DNA from 3 places in the Pseudomonas sp. S04 genome. Region 2 is predicted to be linked to each of the others. Evidence: predicted binding sites of a transcription regulator. Region 2 holds the regulator's gene; each other region holds the start of a gene.
What was found. The regulator FliA, encoded in region 2, starts transcription of late flagellar genes. The targets are predictions, from matches to a motif close to CTAAAGTTTNNNNNNNNNNNGCCGNTAA.
Positions count from the first base shown of each region.

Region 1: a site for FliA is predicted at 3,371-3,398, ahead of motA (flagellar motor stator protein MotA). Genes of this name have one in related genera too.
Region 3: a site for FliA is predicted at 3,807-3,834, ahead of flgM (flagellar biosynthesis anti-sigma factor FlgM). Genes of this name have one in related genera too.

Region 1 is NZ_CP019427.1:561,694-566,563, forward strand. It holds gene PspS04_RS02385 (GDP-mannose 4,6-dehydratase) at 1-162, opposite strand, end outside; gene PspS04_RS02390 (lipopolysaccharide biosynthesis protein) at 334-1,620, opposite strand; gene PspS04_RS02395 (HDOD domain-containing protein) at 1,771-3,300, opposite strand; gene motA (flagellar motor stator protein MotA) at 3,467-4,318, shown strand; gene motB (flagellar motor protein MotB) at 4,322-4,870, shown strand, end outside.
Region 2 is NZ_CP019427.1:1,702,022-1,706,891, forward strand. It holds gene flhF (flagellar biosynthesis protein FlhF) at 1-201, shown strand, start outside; gene fleN (flagellar synthesis regulator FleN) at 316-1,146, shown strand; gene fliA (RNA polymerase sigma factor FliA) at 1,143-1,883, shown strand; gene PspS04_RS07470 (chemotaxis response regulator CheY) at 2,049-2,420, shown strand; gene PspS04_RS07475 (protein phosphatase CheZ) at 2,443-3,231, shown strand; gene PspS04_RS07480 (chemotaxis protein CheA) at 3,246-4,870, shown strand, end outside.
Region 3 is NZ_CP019427.1:1,475,036-1,479,905, reverse strand. It holds gene flgC (flagellar basal body rod protein FlgC) at 1-406, opposite strand, end outside; gene flgB (flagellar basal body rod protein FlgB) at 410-817, opposite strand; gene cheR (protein-glutamate O-methyltransferase CheR) at 1,071-1,898, opposite strand; gene PspS04_RS06465 (chemotaxis protein CheV) at 1,945-2,877, opposite strand; gene flgA (flagellar basal body P-ring formation chaperone FlgA) at 2,959-3,720, shown strand; gene flgM (flagellar biosynthesis anti-sigma factor FlgM) at 3,873-4,196, shown strand; gene PspS04_RS06450 (flagella synthesis protein FlgN) at 4,247-4,714, shown strand; gene PspS04_RS06445 (flagellar brake protein) at 4,810-4,870, shown strand, end outside.

The DNA of each region.
Region 1 (4,870 bases), 1.1 Mb from region 2:
CACGCGATTGGGAAACAAGTGATGGGAAATGTTGCGAACATCGCCGGCGTAAGTCATCTTGTCGAAGACCACAACTTTGGCGTCAGAGAAATGCCGGCAAACTTCGTCGACAATATGCGAGCCCGCAAAGCCGGCGCCGCCAGTTACTACTATCTTGCGCATGACGTTAACTCCTTGGCCAAAAACCTGAGTCTGATAAAACGTCCAATCCATTCGCCGGCCCCTACTGCGCGGATCAAGGGCCCATAAGTGTTTTTTGTTACAGATAGCTCCAACGACAACAGCGAACTTGTGGCGTTTTGATACTTAATAGCCATTAGGCGAAGTTTGACTTTAGTCACTCACCTGTATTTCACCAGTGCAGCGGTTAGTTTTTTTTGCCATTACTTGGAACATAATCGCTAGCATCAAAAGGCCAGCAACATTTGCGCCACAATAGAACTGGGCTAACAGCTCAAGCGACAACCGGTCGTGCCAGATCAAGGCCAGTACCAGCAGCACTGTCAGGTTGGTGCCGTGGTAGAACAGGTTGCTCACCGGCGCCCGCAAGGCCAGGAGCCCAAGCTGTATCGGTGCGGCGGCTGCCACGGCCAGCAGGCCGAAGGCCAGGTACACCAGCGCCGGCCCGCCTTTGCTGAAGTCGGGGCCGTACAGCACGCCCAGTAACGGTTCCCCAGCCAGCCACGCCAGCAGCACGAACCCCAGGGCCGGCAGCAGGAATGGCAGCGCCCGCAGCAGCATATAGCGGAGCAAACGGGCCGGGCCTGCCTCTTGATAGTGCGCAATGAAGCGTGGGCGGAAATGATTGGTCAGGGCGATCAGCAACGGATTGATCAGGTTGGTGACCGCGATGCACGCCGCATACAGGCCGGCCATCGCCTGGCCGCCCCCCAGCAGCGCTAGCCAGGGGTACAGTTGCACGCTGGCGACATGGCACAACCCGCCGGCCACCAGCCAGCCGCCATAGCCGAGGAAGGCACGCCATTGAGTCGCCAATTGCCTGATCGGTGGCCAGAAGAATGACGCCTGGGCCTGCGGCAGGTTCAGCGCAAAGGACAGGGCGCAAACCCCGGCGATGGCAAAGAACACTGTTTCAGCGCTGAGCCATCCACCCCAGGCTAAGACCCCGAGGGCGAGCAACTGGCCGATGGCACTGGTCAGGTCGAGGATCAGGGCTTGCCTGGAGCGGTTGATCACGTAGAAATGCCGCCGTAGAAATTCGCGCATCACCAGACCCATCACCGCCAGGGGCAGGGCAGGCCAGAGCTCGCTGGGCAAGCCTGCCCCGAATTGGTGCAGCAGGGTCAAGACCAACGCCACCACCAGGCCGAGCCCGGCGCTGCCCCACAAGGCGCTGCTGAACAGGGCGTGCGGCTCTCCTTCGCCGCTGGCGCGCAGATAGGTGTAGGGCGTCGCGATCAGCGTGTCGCCCAACGAGATGATCAGGAAGCAGAAGCTCAAGCCCAGGGCGTAGGCGCCCAGGGCTTCTTGCGAGACGCAGCGACCCAGCACCAGGCCTGTGAGGAAGCTGGTCAGGCTCTGCGCCGCCTGGCCGCCGATCACCCAGAAAACGCCATATCCACGACGACTCAGTCGTGTCCAAGAATGACTGCCAGACATAATTGCTGTCCTTGGAGATGGACTGTTGACGTATCACTCCCCGTCGTTGCTCGGGGGAGGGGCTGCGCAGGATGATCGCTAGTGAGTAAGGATTAGTATCACTTCGCCAGATTGGCAAATCCGTCGACGGAAAAACGGATGAGCGAGGGATCAACGCGCGCTATAGGTATTGAGAGCCTTTTCGATGCACTGCGCGGTTTTGCCGAAGGCCTGGACGCTGATGTCGGCAAACGCGCCGCCACCCTGGTCGGCGACCAGCAGCATGATCACTTTGCCTTTGTTGGTCAGCGAGCGCAGCAGCAAGTGCTCGCCGTCGAACAGCGAGCGCAGGCTGTCCGGCAAGTGGGCGCAAAACTGTGCATGGTTGGCGGGTGTCAGGCGCAATTGCGCCGGTTGCGCCAGCAAGCGCTGCAGCACGCTGCTCTGGCCGACCGCCAGTTGCAGGCTGGCGCTGTCCTTGGGCAAGCCCCAGGTCTGGTGGACGCGCAGGTTGCTCTGAGTGCGGTCGGCCATCAGCAGCATGGCCCGGCGCATGCCGCAGGCCGCCAAGGCATCCCGGGCGCAGGTGGTCAGGTGCAGGGCGTTGCTGAAGGGGCTCGGCTCGGCCAGCAGTTGGGCACAGTGTTTGCGCCAGCGCTGCAGGTCCTCGGCCGAGGGCGCGGCGGGAGCCTGTTCGCCGCGGCCCTGGCCATCTTCCCAGGGCCACAGCAGCGCTTCGGCCGGGTGCCAGAGGTCGGGCTGGCCGTGGTTGCGCGCGCTTTGCGCGGCCTGTTGGTGCTGTTGCTGCTGCACCTCATCCATCGGCATTTGCAGGTAGAGGCTGGTCAGGTACTGCCAGCGCCGGGTGTGCGGGCCGACCCAGGATTGCTGGGCCGACAGCGCCAGGCCGTTGGCCAGCAGCACGCTGTTGGCGGGCTGGTTGAGCCAGCGGCGCAAGGTCGGATCGTCATCCAGGCGGTTTTGCTGGCGCAGTGGATGGTCGGCGTCACGGGCAATGTGCAGCACTTGCACCAGCTCGCGTTGCTCGGTGAGCAGCAGCCGATAGCCCTGGGCGACCCAGAAGGGCAAGCGCCAGAGCTCCACCAGCACCTGGCAGAGTTCCAGCAGGCGTACCCCGAACAGCTGTTTTTCGACCTTGTGCGCTGCCTCGCCCTGGTGGATCACCCGGCGCTCCCATTCCTGCAGCAACTGTGGGTGACTCAGGGCCAGCGGCCACAGGGGGGCCAGAAACAATAGGCTGCCCCAGTGGATGTCCTGCCACAGGCGCGCCAGGCGGCTGGCAAAAAAGCCGTTGGCCTGTTGCGAGGCGTGCTGGCTGATCAGTTGCAGCTTGCGTAGTGCCGGCGGGATATCGCGCTCGGGCATGGCGGGCAGGCGTGCCAGGAGTTCGGCGGTGCGTTTGAGGCCCAGGCGAGTGAGCGCCACTTCCAGGTTTTCACAAGGCTCACTGAGGCTGCCGTGGGCGTGGCGATTGGCCTCGCGGATCACGCTCAGGGCCAGGGCTGGACTGCCCTGAATCAAGTCGGCGATATCGCGCAGGGAGCTGCGACTGCTGTTGATGGCTCTGCACACGCGGTCATGGCTGGCCTGCGGTACGGGCAAGACCACAGCGTCGAGACGCTGGACCCAGTCCTGCAGGGTGGAGGGGGTTGCCGGTGGGACGTTCGTTTCATTAACCATGGTCGGGCGCGATCATCGTTGACTTCAAACACGCCCGGGGCGGGGCAAATTGGCTTTTCGCCATAACTGGCTATAGTCTGGCGCAGTTTTGCCGATAAGTAGAAGAAGAGATTGTTTAACTTCCGAATATGACCTTGAACCCGACTTAAGTAAGTACCTTCTACCTATGGCTAAAATTATCGGCATCATCGTCGTATTCGCGAGCGTGCTCGGCGGATACGTGCTTTCCCATGGCAAGATTGCCGCCCTGATCCAGCCCTTCGAGGTGTTGATCATCGGCGGCGCAGCCCTGGGTGCATTCCTCCAGGCCAACCCCGGCTACATGACCATGCACGTGCTCAAGAAGTCCCTGAGCATGTTCAGCACACGCTTCACCCACGCCTTCTACCTGGAGGTGCTGGGCCTGATCTACGAGATCCTCAACAAGAGCCGCCGCGAAGGCATGATGGCGATTGAAGGGGATATCGAGGACGCCGCCGCCAGCCCGATTTTTGCCAAGTACCCGACGGTGCTCAAGGACGAGCGCATGACTGCGTTTATCTGCGACTACTTGCGCATCATGTCGTCCGGCAACATGGCGCCCCATGAGCTCGAAGGCCTGTTCGACATGGAGCTGTACAGTCTCAAGGAAGACCTGGAACACCCCTCCCATGCAGTCAACGGCATTGCCGATGCGATGCCCGGTTTTGGTATCGTCGCGGCGGTACTGGGGATCGTGGTCACCATGGCCTCGCTGGGTGAGGGCGACCAGAAGTCCATCGGCCTGCACGTCGGTGCGGCACTGGTGGGGACCTTCTTCGGTATTCTCGCCGCCTACGGTTTTTTTGGTCCGCTGGCCCATTCCCTGGCCCACGACGCCAAGGAAGAGCTGAACGTCTACGAGGCCATCAAGGCCTCGCTGGTGGCCTCGGCTTCCGGCATGCCGCCGTCGCTGGCGGTGGAATTCGGGCGCAAGGTGCTGTACCCGGCGCACCGTCCTAGCTTCGCCGAGCTGGAACAAGCAGTTCGCGGTCGCTGAGTCATGGAAAACAATCAGCCGATAATCATCAAGCGCGTCAAGCGCATCGCGGCCGGGCATCACGGGGGCGCCTGGAAAATCGCGTTCGCTGACTTCGCGACGGCGATGATGGCGTTTTTCCTGGTGCTGTGGCTGCTGTCCACGGCCACGCCGGAGCAGAAGATCGCCATTGCCGGCTACTTCAAGGACCCGATCGGCTTCACCGAGAGCGGTACGCCCTACGTCATCGACCTCGGCGGTTCGCCGGAGCTGGCGCCGGACAAGACCCTCAACCCTGAGGCCAAATTCCAGCCGCAGCCGGACAAGGTGACGGTCGATACCGAGCAGGCCGAAGGCGTGGCCGAACAGGTCGAGCAGGAACGCCTCGAGTTGCTGCTGCTGGAGTTGCAGAACAAGGTCGAGGAAAACCCGCAACTGCAGAAATTCAAGGACCAGATCCTGTTCGAGATCACCCCGGATGGCTTGCGCATCCAGATCATCGATTCGGAAAACCGGCCGATGTTCGACTCCGGCAGTGCACGCCTCAAGCCGTACTTCGAAGACATCCTGCTG
Region 2 (4,870 bases):
TTGAGCCTGGCGATCAGTCACGAATTACCGGTGGCCTATCTGACCGATGGGCCGCGTATCCCGGATGACCTGCATCTGCCGCGCCGCCATCAGTTGGTCAGTCGCGCCGTGAGTGTACAAATGCAGGAAGAACCCAGCGAAGAAGCCATGGCTGATATGTTCGCTGATCTCTACCACAGCCCGACCAAACGGGTCGGCTGAGGTATTAATGACTAGATTTGTATCTACATCGATGGCCTGCCGTGCATTGTTCCCCAGGGAACGCGCAGCCAGTCATGTAGCCCGCGTCTAAGCAAGACAAGGTATAGAAAGCACATGGGCAGCATGCATCCCGTACAGGTGATCGCGGTGACCGGCGGCAAGGGTGGCGTCGGTAAGACTAACGTTTCAGTGAACTTGTCCCTGGCTCTGGCAGAGCTCGGCCGGCGCGTTATGTTGCTGGACGCCGACCTGGGGCTGGCGAACGTCGATGTGTTGCTGGGGCTGACGCCCAAGCGCACGCTGGCCGACGTGATCGAGGGTCGCTGCGAATTGCGCGACGTGCTGCTGCAGGGGCCCGGCGGGATTCGTATCGTGCCGGCCGCCTCCGGTACCCAGAGCATGGTGCATCTGAGCCCGGCCCAGCACGCGGGCCTGATCCAGGCGTTCAGCGATATCGGCGACAACCTCGATGTGCTGGTGATCGACACCGCGGCCGGGATCGGCGAGTCGGTGGTCAGTTTTGTCCGCGCCGCGCAGGAAGTGCTGCTGGTGGTCTGCGACGAGCCGACTTCGATCACCGACGCCTACGCCCTGATCAAGCTGCTCAACCGTGACTACGGCATGAACCGCTTCCGCGTGCTGGCCAACATGGCGCAAAGCCCGCAGGAAGGGCGCAACCTGTTCGCCAAGTTGACCAAGGTCACGGACCGCTTCCTGGATGTCGCCCTACAATACGTCGGCGCGGTGCCCTACGACGAAAGCGTGCGTAAGGCAGTGCAGAAGCAGCGCGCGGTGTACGAAGCCTTTCCTCGTTCCAAGTGCGCCCTGGCCTTCCGCGCCATTGCGCAGAAAGTCGATACCTGGCCATTGCCCGCCAATCCGCGTGGGCATCTGGAGTTTTTTGTGGAGCGCCTGGTGCAACAGACTGCGGGTCCGGTGCTATGACAGCCAGCGGTTACAACCTGTACAAGCAATCGGCGCGTGACGCGCAGTACGAGCTGATCGAGCGTTACGCGCCACTGGTAAAACGCATTGCCTATCACTTGCTGGCGCGTCTGCCGGCCAGTGTCCAGGTCGAAGACCTGATCCAGGCCGGGATGATCGGCCTGCTGGAAGTCTCGACCAAGTACGACGCCAGCAAAGGCGCGAGTTTCGAAACCTACGCCGGGATCCGCATCCGCGGGGCAATGCTCGACGAGGTCCGTAAAGGTGACTGGGCGCCACGCTCGGTGCACCGCAATACCCGCATGGTCAGCGACGCGATTCGCTCAATTGAAGCTAAAACCGGACGTGACGCTAAAGATCACGAGGTTGCGGCCGAACTCCAATTGAGTCTCGACGATTATTACGGGATTTTGAATGACACCTTGGGCAGTCGCCTGTTCAGTTTCGACGATCTGTTGCAGGACGGCGAGCATGAAGGGCTGCATGAGGATGGCGCGAGTGCTCATCTCGAGCCGTCGCGTGACCTGGAGGATGAACGCTTCCAGGCTGCGCTGGCGGACGCGATTGCCAATTTGCCGGAGCGTGAGCGACTGGTCTTGGCGCTGTACTACGACGAGGAGCTGAACCTCAAGGAAATCGGTGAGGTCCTGGGGGTCAGCGAATCGCGGGTCAGCCAGTTACACAGCCAGTGCGCAGCCCGTTTGCGGGGGCGTTTGGGAGAGTGGCGAGCGCGCTGACAGCAGTGTGGGGACACTGCGAACGACACCGCTACAGCCTCGCGCTGGCGCGGTCATCATCCGTTGTGCTCCAAACCGTCGTTGAGTGCTCTGCCTGTTGATTGAATGGCGTGCCCAGGTGCTGGGCGCGTTTAAGACTGCTTGGAGGTCGAATTGGACAAGAACATGAAAATCCTCATCGTTGATGACTTCTCAACGATGAGGCGGATCATCAAAAACCTGTTGCGTGACCTCGGGTTCACCAACACGGTCGAGGCAGACGACGGCACTACAGCCATCCCAATGCTCAACAGTGGCAGCATCGATTTTCTGGTCACGGACTGGAACATGCCGGGCATGACCGGTATCGATCTGCTGCGCCACGTGCGCGCCAACGAAAAGCTCAAGCACTTGCCAGTGTTGATGGTGACCGCTGAAGCCAAGCGCGAGCAGATCATCGAAGCGGCCCAGGCCGGCGTCAACGGCTATGTGGTCAAGCCGTTCACCGCCCAGGCGTTGAAAGAAAAGATCGAGAAGATCTTCGAACGCATCGGTTGATGTCTGGCGCCACGGGGGAGCTATGGAACAACGAGAGATTTCACAGGGCGATTTTGAATCGACCCTGAAAAAACACGCGGTCGAATTGGTCGACAGCCTGGAAAAGGGCAAGTTCGGCGAGGCCGTGCAACTGATCCATGAGCTCAACCAGACCCGTGACCGTGGCCTGTACCAGGAAGTGGGCAAGCTCACCCGTGAGCTGCATAGCGCGATCGTCAATTTCCAGATTGACCCGAACATGCCGCAAGCCGAGGAAGTCTCGCAGATCACCGACGCCACCGAGCGCCTGGGGTATGTGGTCAAGCTGACCGAGGCGGCGGCCAATCGCACCATGGACCTGGTGGAGAACAGCACGCCGCTGGTCAATGCCCTGGGGACCGATGCCCAGGCGTTGAGCGCAGACTGGGGGCGTTTCATGCGCCGTGAAGTCGGGGCTGAAGAGTTCCGTGAGCTGGCCCGGCGCGTCGATGGTTTCCTGAGCCGCAGCGCCAGCCACAGCCAGATCGTGGCGGGCAACCTCAACGACATTCTGCTGGCCCAGGATTACCAGGACCTGACCGGTCAGGTGATCAAGCGCGTGACGCAACTGGTCACGGAAGTGGAAAGCAATCTGCTGAAACTGGTGCTGATGGCCAGCCAGGTCGACCGCTTTGCCGGCATCGAACATGACCGTGCAGCGATCCTCGCGGAAAAAAATCCGCAAAAACATCTGGCGCAGGGTGAAGGTCCGCAGATTCATGCCGATAAACGTGATGACGTGATGTCCGGTCAGGACGATGTCGACGATTTGCTTTCCAGCCTTGGATTCTAGGAGCACCCCTACACATGAGCTTCGGCGCCGATGAAGAGATCCTTCAGGATTTTCTGGTTGAGGCCGGCGAGATTCTGGAGCAACTGTCCGAACAACTGGTCGAGCTGGAAAGCCGACCGGATGATGCGGACCTGCTCAATGCAATTTTTCGCGGTTTTCACACTGTAAAAGGGGGCGCCGGCTTCCTCCAGCTCAACGAACTGGTGGAGTGCTGCCACATCGCCGAGAACGTCTTCGACATCCTGCGCAAGGGTGAGCGGCGCGTCGACTCGGAGCTGATGGACGTGGTGCTCGAAGCGTTGGATGCGGTCAACGGCATGTTCAGCGAAGTGCGCGAGCGCGCACCGGTCACTGCTGCCACGGCCGAGCTGCTGGCGGCCCTGGCGCGCCTGGCGGAACCGCAATCGGCCGACGAGGTGGCAGCGCTTGCGCCAGCACCCGCGGCGCCGGTTGTCGCCAGCGACAGCGGCGATATCACCGATAACGAATTTGAACTGCTGCTCGACTCGCTGAATGCGGTCAAGGCGCAAGCCGAGGCACCTGTGATCCAGGCGCCAGCGGCGGCGAACGGCAGTGATGAAATCAGCGATGCCGAGTTCGAGTCGTTGCTCGATCAGTTGCACGGCAAAGGCCAGTTCGCCGTGGACAACCTGGCGGCCCCGGTCGAGCCGGTTGCCCCGGTGGTCGCGGCTGAAAGCAGCGACATAACCGACGACGAATTCGAAGCCTTGCTCGACCAGTTGCACGGCAAGGGCAACTTTGCCGTTGAAGCGCTCGAGTCGGCGATTGCCTCGGTGCCGGCCGCCATCGTTGCCGAAGCGGCGGCGGTTGGCGGCGACCTGATCTCCGATCACGAGTTCGAATCGCTGCTCGACGAGCTGCACGGCAAGGGCAAGTTCAGCCACGTCGCCGGCAATGCCGAGACCGCTGCGGCCAGCGCCGCGCCAGTCGCGGCCAAAGCCGTGGCCCCGGTCGCCAAGCCGGCTGTCGCCAAACCGGTCCCGGCCCCGGCCCGTGCCCAGTCGGCGCCACCAGCGGAAAAACCGGCCAGTGAAGCCGAGACCACCGTACGGGTAGACACCGCGCGCCTGGACGAAATCATGAACATGGTGGGCGAGCTGGTACTGGTGCGTAACCGCCTGGTACGCCTGGGGCTCAACAGCGGTGACGAGGCCATGTCCAAGGCCGTGTCGAACCTCGACGTGGTCACCGCGGACCTGCAGACCGCGGTCATGAAGACCCGCATGCAGCCGATCAAGAAGGTCTTCGGGCGCTTCCCGCGCCTGGTTCGCGACCTGGCCCGCCAGCTCAAGAAAGAGATCAACCTGGAGCTGGTCGGCGAAGAAACCGATCTGGACAAGAACCTCGTCGAGGCCCTGGCCGACCCGCTGGTGCACTTGGTGCGCAACGCGGTCGACCACGGCATCGAATCGCCGCAGGAGCGTGAAGACGCGGGCAAGTCCAGGGGCGGCAAAGTGGTGCTGGCGGCCGAACAGGAGGGTGATCACATCCTGCTGTCGATCTCCGATGACGGCAAAGGCATGGACCCCAATGTCCTGCGCGCCATCGCGGTGAAACGCGGGGTGATGGACAAGGATGCGGCCGAGCGCCTGAGCGACACCGAATGCTACAACCTGAT
Region 3 (4,870 bases), 230 kb from region 2:
TGGCGGTGTTCATCATTTCCGCGTTGGTCTGGAACGAACGGCTGGCGGAAATCATGTCGGCCATCTCTTCAACCACGTTGACGTTGGGGTAGTAGACGTAGCCCTTGGCGTCAGCCGCCGGATGGTTCGGCAGGTAGCGCGCTTCCAGATTGCTCTGGTCCTCGACCACGCCCAGCACTTGCACGCCCTGGCCGGCCGCGTCCTGGTTCTGGAACAGCGAGTCACCGCCGCCCGACTGGCCACCCTGGAACATGGTGGCAAATACCGGGTGCCGGGCACGGTAGGTCTGGTCGATGCTCGACGAGACGGTCTCGGCGTTGGCGATGTTACTGGCCACGGTGTTGAGGCGCGTGGTCTGGGCACTCATGCCACTACCGGCAATATTAAAAACACTCGACAGGGACATGAATTACTCTCCGCGCAGGGCCGCTACCAGCCCTTTGAATTTGCTATTGAGCAAGGTGAAGCTGGCCTGGAAGTTCACCGAGTTCTCGGCGTAGTTGGCCTGTTCCAGTTGGGCGTCCACGGTGTTCTGGTCGATCGACGGTTGCATCGGCGTGCGGTACAGCAGCGACTCGTCACCGCTGCTCAGGCCCCGGGCTTCGATATGACGGCTGTTGGTCTTGTTCAACGCGAAGCTGCCGTTCTTGCTCTTGTCGGCCTGGGCGGCCAGGACCGCCGAGAAATCCAGGTCCCGCGCCTTGTAGTTCGGCGTGTCGGCATTAGTGATGTTGTTGGCCAGCACTTCGGCACGCTGGGCGCGGAAGCTGAGGGCTTGTTGGTGGATACCGAGCGCTTTATCGAAGCTGATGCTCATGGCGCAAACCTTTGGGTGACCTGATTTTTCGTAACAGGCACAAAGCAAGCCCCGTGCCAGCTCGCCAGGCCCCGCAAACAGGGGCCTTGGCCGAAAGCGGCAAGGTGGCAATGCCAGAAAAGCGGCAAGCGTCTTCCGGCACCTGCCGCTTTTCTGCCGCCTTGGGCTGCTCGACAGGCGCGCTACAAGGATTGTGCAGCACGATAAAAAACGGGAGCCCCTGAGGACTCCCGCTTTTTTTGCCACCTGACCATCACTTGGCCTGGTAGATGATCCCCGGACTGCACTGGACCATCTGATAGTGATCCGGCAAGCCGTTGAGGGCTTCGGACGCGCCGAGGAACAGGTACCCGCCCGGCTTGAGCGTACTGTGAATGCGCAACAGGATGTCCTTCTTCACTTCGGCAGAGAAGTAGATCAGCACGTTGCGGCAGAACACGATGTCGAACTTGCCCAGGCTGGCATAGCTGTCCAGCAGGTTGAACGAGCGGAACTCCACCCGGCTCTTGATCGGCGCCTTGACCGCCCAACGCCCCGGCCCTTTCGGGTCGAAGAAACGCTGCAGGCGCTCTGGCGAAAGACCGCGGCCAATCGCCAGGCTGTCGTACTCGCCGGACTTGCAGTTGTTCAGCATGGTCCCGGAAAGATCGGTAGCGACAATCTGCACCCCCATCCGCAACTGGCCCATGTTGGTCCGCTCGAACTCGTCGATCGACATCGACAGCGAATAGGGTTCCTGCCCCGACGAACAGGCCGCCGACCAGATCCGCAGGCGCTGGCCGGGACTGGCCTTGATCGCTTCGGGCAAGACCTTGTTCTTCAACACTTCAAACGGATAGGTGTCACGAAACCAGAGGGTTTCGTTGGTGGTCATCGCGTCCACTACCATCTCGCGCAACCCACCGCGCGGCTGGACTTGAATGCGCTGGACCAGCTCACCCAACGACTTGATACCTTGCTGTTCCATCAGTTTGTTGAGACGGCTCGAGACCAGATACTGTTTGTTTTCACCGAGCAAAATGCCACAGGCTTTTTCCAGGAAGACCCGGAACTGTTCGAAATCCAAATTACCCGTAGACAATGATGCCGCCTCTAAAATCGTGTTGATCGCCAGGGGCAAAGGCCACCTAGCTGATATCTGCTGCTTTGATCCGGTCGACTACCCGGGATGCCAGGTCATCAGGGCGGAACTTGGCCAGGAAGTCATCGGCACCGACTTTCTTGACCATCGCCTGATTGAATACGCCTGACAACGAAGTATGCAGGATGATGTGCAGCTTTTGCATGCGCGGGTCGTTGCGGATCTCGGCGGTCAGGGTGTAGCCGTCCATTTCCGGCATCTCGATGTCGGAAATCATCATCAGGAATTCCTCTTCCGGCTTCTTGCCCTCCTCCACCAGCTTGCGCAGGTAGTCCAGCGCCTGCCGGCCGTCGTTCAACGCCACGACCTCGACCCCGACCGTCTGCAGGCAACGGGAAACCTGCTTGCGCGCCACCGACGAGTCATCGACCGTCAGCACCCGCAGCGACAGCGCCTTGTGTTGCGTCTCGTCATCCACCACCCCGGCGGAAATCGCTTCCGGTGCCGGCGCCACTTCGGCCAGGACCTTCTCGACGTCGATGATTTCCACCAACTGATTGTCGACCCGCGTCACCGCCGTCAGGTAGTGATCGTGGCCCGTGCCCTTGGGTGGCGGATGGATCTCCTCCCAGTTCATGTTGACGATCCGCTCGACCGAGCGCACCAGGAACCCTTGGGTCTTGGTGTTGTACTCGGTGATGATCACAAAGGGATTGCTCTGGTCCTGCAACCCGCCCGACCCCGTGGCCATTGCCAGGTCCATGATCGGAATGGTTGCGCCCCGAATACTTGCCACACCGCACACGACAGGATTGGATTTGGGCATCAGGGTCAGTTTCGGGCATTGCAGCACTTCCCGAACCTTGAACACATTGATGCCATAGAGCTGCGGACCGTCGAGACGGAACAACAACAGCTCCAGGCGATTCTGCCCCACCAGTTGTGTGCGCTGGTTTACTGAATCCATTACACCAGCCATGCCCAGCCCCCTACACCAACGCTAAGTGTGTTGCGACGCACATTCATCACTAAACGGCACGGCGCTTGCTTTTTAACCGCTATGAACGTGAACACGACATTTTTCCGACGCCTGACCTCAACCTGCCGCCGATTGCTCGGCGCGGTTGCGGCGGCGTGCCTTTTCAACGCTGGCAGCCCTGCCCTTGCAGATCCGCTTACCTTGCCTGATCTACTTATCGGCGTCACTCAGGGCTTTCTTGAATTCACTGTTGAAGACTATCTGGCGTCCAGCCAAACCGAAGGCCGCTACGAGATCGAGGTCAAGCAACTCGATCCCCGTCTGCGCCTGCCGACCTGCGACAAGGAATTGACAGCGTCCCTGGAGAGCCCGACCAAGCCAGTGGGCCGAGTCACGGTGAAGGTCCGTTGCGACGGCACTTCGCCCTGGACCGTGTTCGTGCCCGCGCAAGTCCGGCTGTTCCGCGAGGTGGTGACCAGCACCCGCCCGCTCAAACGCGCCGCAATCATCGAGCCGGCGGACGTTATCCTGCGTGAGCGCGACATCAGCCTGATCAACCAGGGTTACCTGACCAATGTCGACCAGGCGATCGGGCAAAAAATTGTCCGACCAATGGTCAATGACCAGGTCATTACCCTGGTCCACCTGGAGCAGGCCGAAGTGGTACGCAAGGGCGATCAGGTGGTGATCACCGCCCGCAGTGGCACGCTCAGCGTACGAATGCCCGGGGAGGCGCTGGCCAATGGCGGCATGAACCAACAGATCCGGGTCAAGAACCTGAACTCCCAGCGGGTGATCAAGGCTCAGGTGATCGCCCCCGGCCAGGTTGAAGTGGCCATGTAGATAACTGGCGAAGGTGCCAGCCATTCCCTAAACTGTGCCTCACGCAGGGCAAATGCCGACGCGCCCGTGCTCATCGAGAAATGAGCCTAAAGTTTTTCGCGATTTTGCCGAAAACATGGCAAGCGTCCAAATTCCCAGAGGTTTTTCGCATCATGGTTATCGATTTCAGCCGTTTGAACAGCTCCCCCACGCTCACCAGCACGCGCACCAGTGCCAGCCAGGAATCTGCTGACGCCGCTCAAAACGCGCCGCTGTCGACCGAGACCCAACAGGTCGCGGCCAAACAGAGCGGGGAATCAGTCCACTTCAGCAACGAGGCCCAGCAGTTGCAGAAGATCAGCGACACGCTGCGCGATCAGCCCGCAGTCGACAAAGCCCGTGTGGCCGAGTTGAAAGCCGCGATTGCCGATGGCAGCTATAAAGTCGACAGCAACCGCGTCGCCAGCAAACTGCTCAACTTCGAAGCCCAGCGCTAGCCCACCAGGCTTGCGCCAGGCTTTTGGACGCTTAAAACCCAAGGCCAGCCATGCACGATAACAATTTACTGCAACTGATCACCGACGACCTTGAGCCAGCTCAACAGTTGCTCGATTTGCTGGGGCAAGAATCCCTGGCACTGCACGGTCGCGACATGCAACGGCTGGAGCAGATCCTTGCCAGCAAGCAAGGCCTGATCGTCCTGCTCGATCAGCATGGTCGTCGGCGCAGCGAAATACTCGCCAGCCTCAACCTGCCAACCGACACCAGCGGCCTGCAACAGCTGGCCGCCCAGTCCAGCCTCGGCGAGCAACTGCTAGCCCAGAGCGAGGCGCTCAATCATCTGCTTAACGAGTGCCAGAGCGCCAACGCGCACAACGGCCGCTCGATCCAGGTGCAACAAGCCTCCACTGCCCATCAATTGAGAATCCTCAATGGCGGCGAGTCTCCGACCCTTTATGACGCACGCGGCTCAACCGCCATGCTCGTGAAGCCGCGCCCACTCAGCCAGGCTTGACCTCGCCTCTGAGCGCGCTCTATCAAGGCGCGAAACATGCTGGCAGAATGCTGGCTCTTGCGTGTGACCGTATTCTGTCTGGAGAGTGATAAACCGTGTTCAATGCCTCAAACGCGGAAGATGCTCCGCAGCCACCGAAAGTGCTCACGACACCTC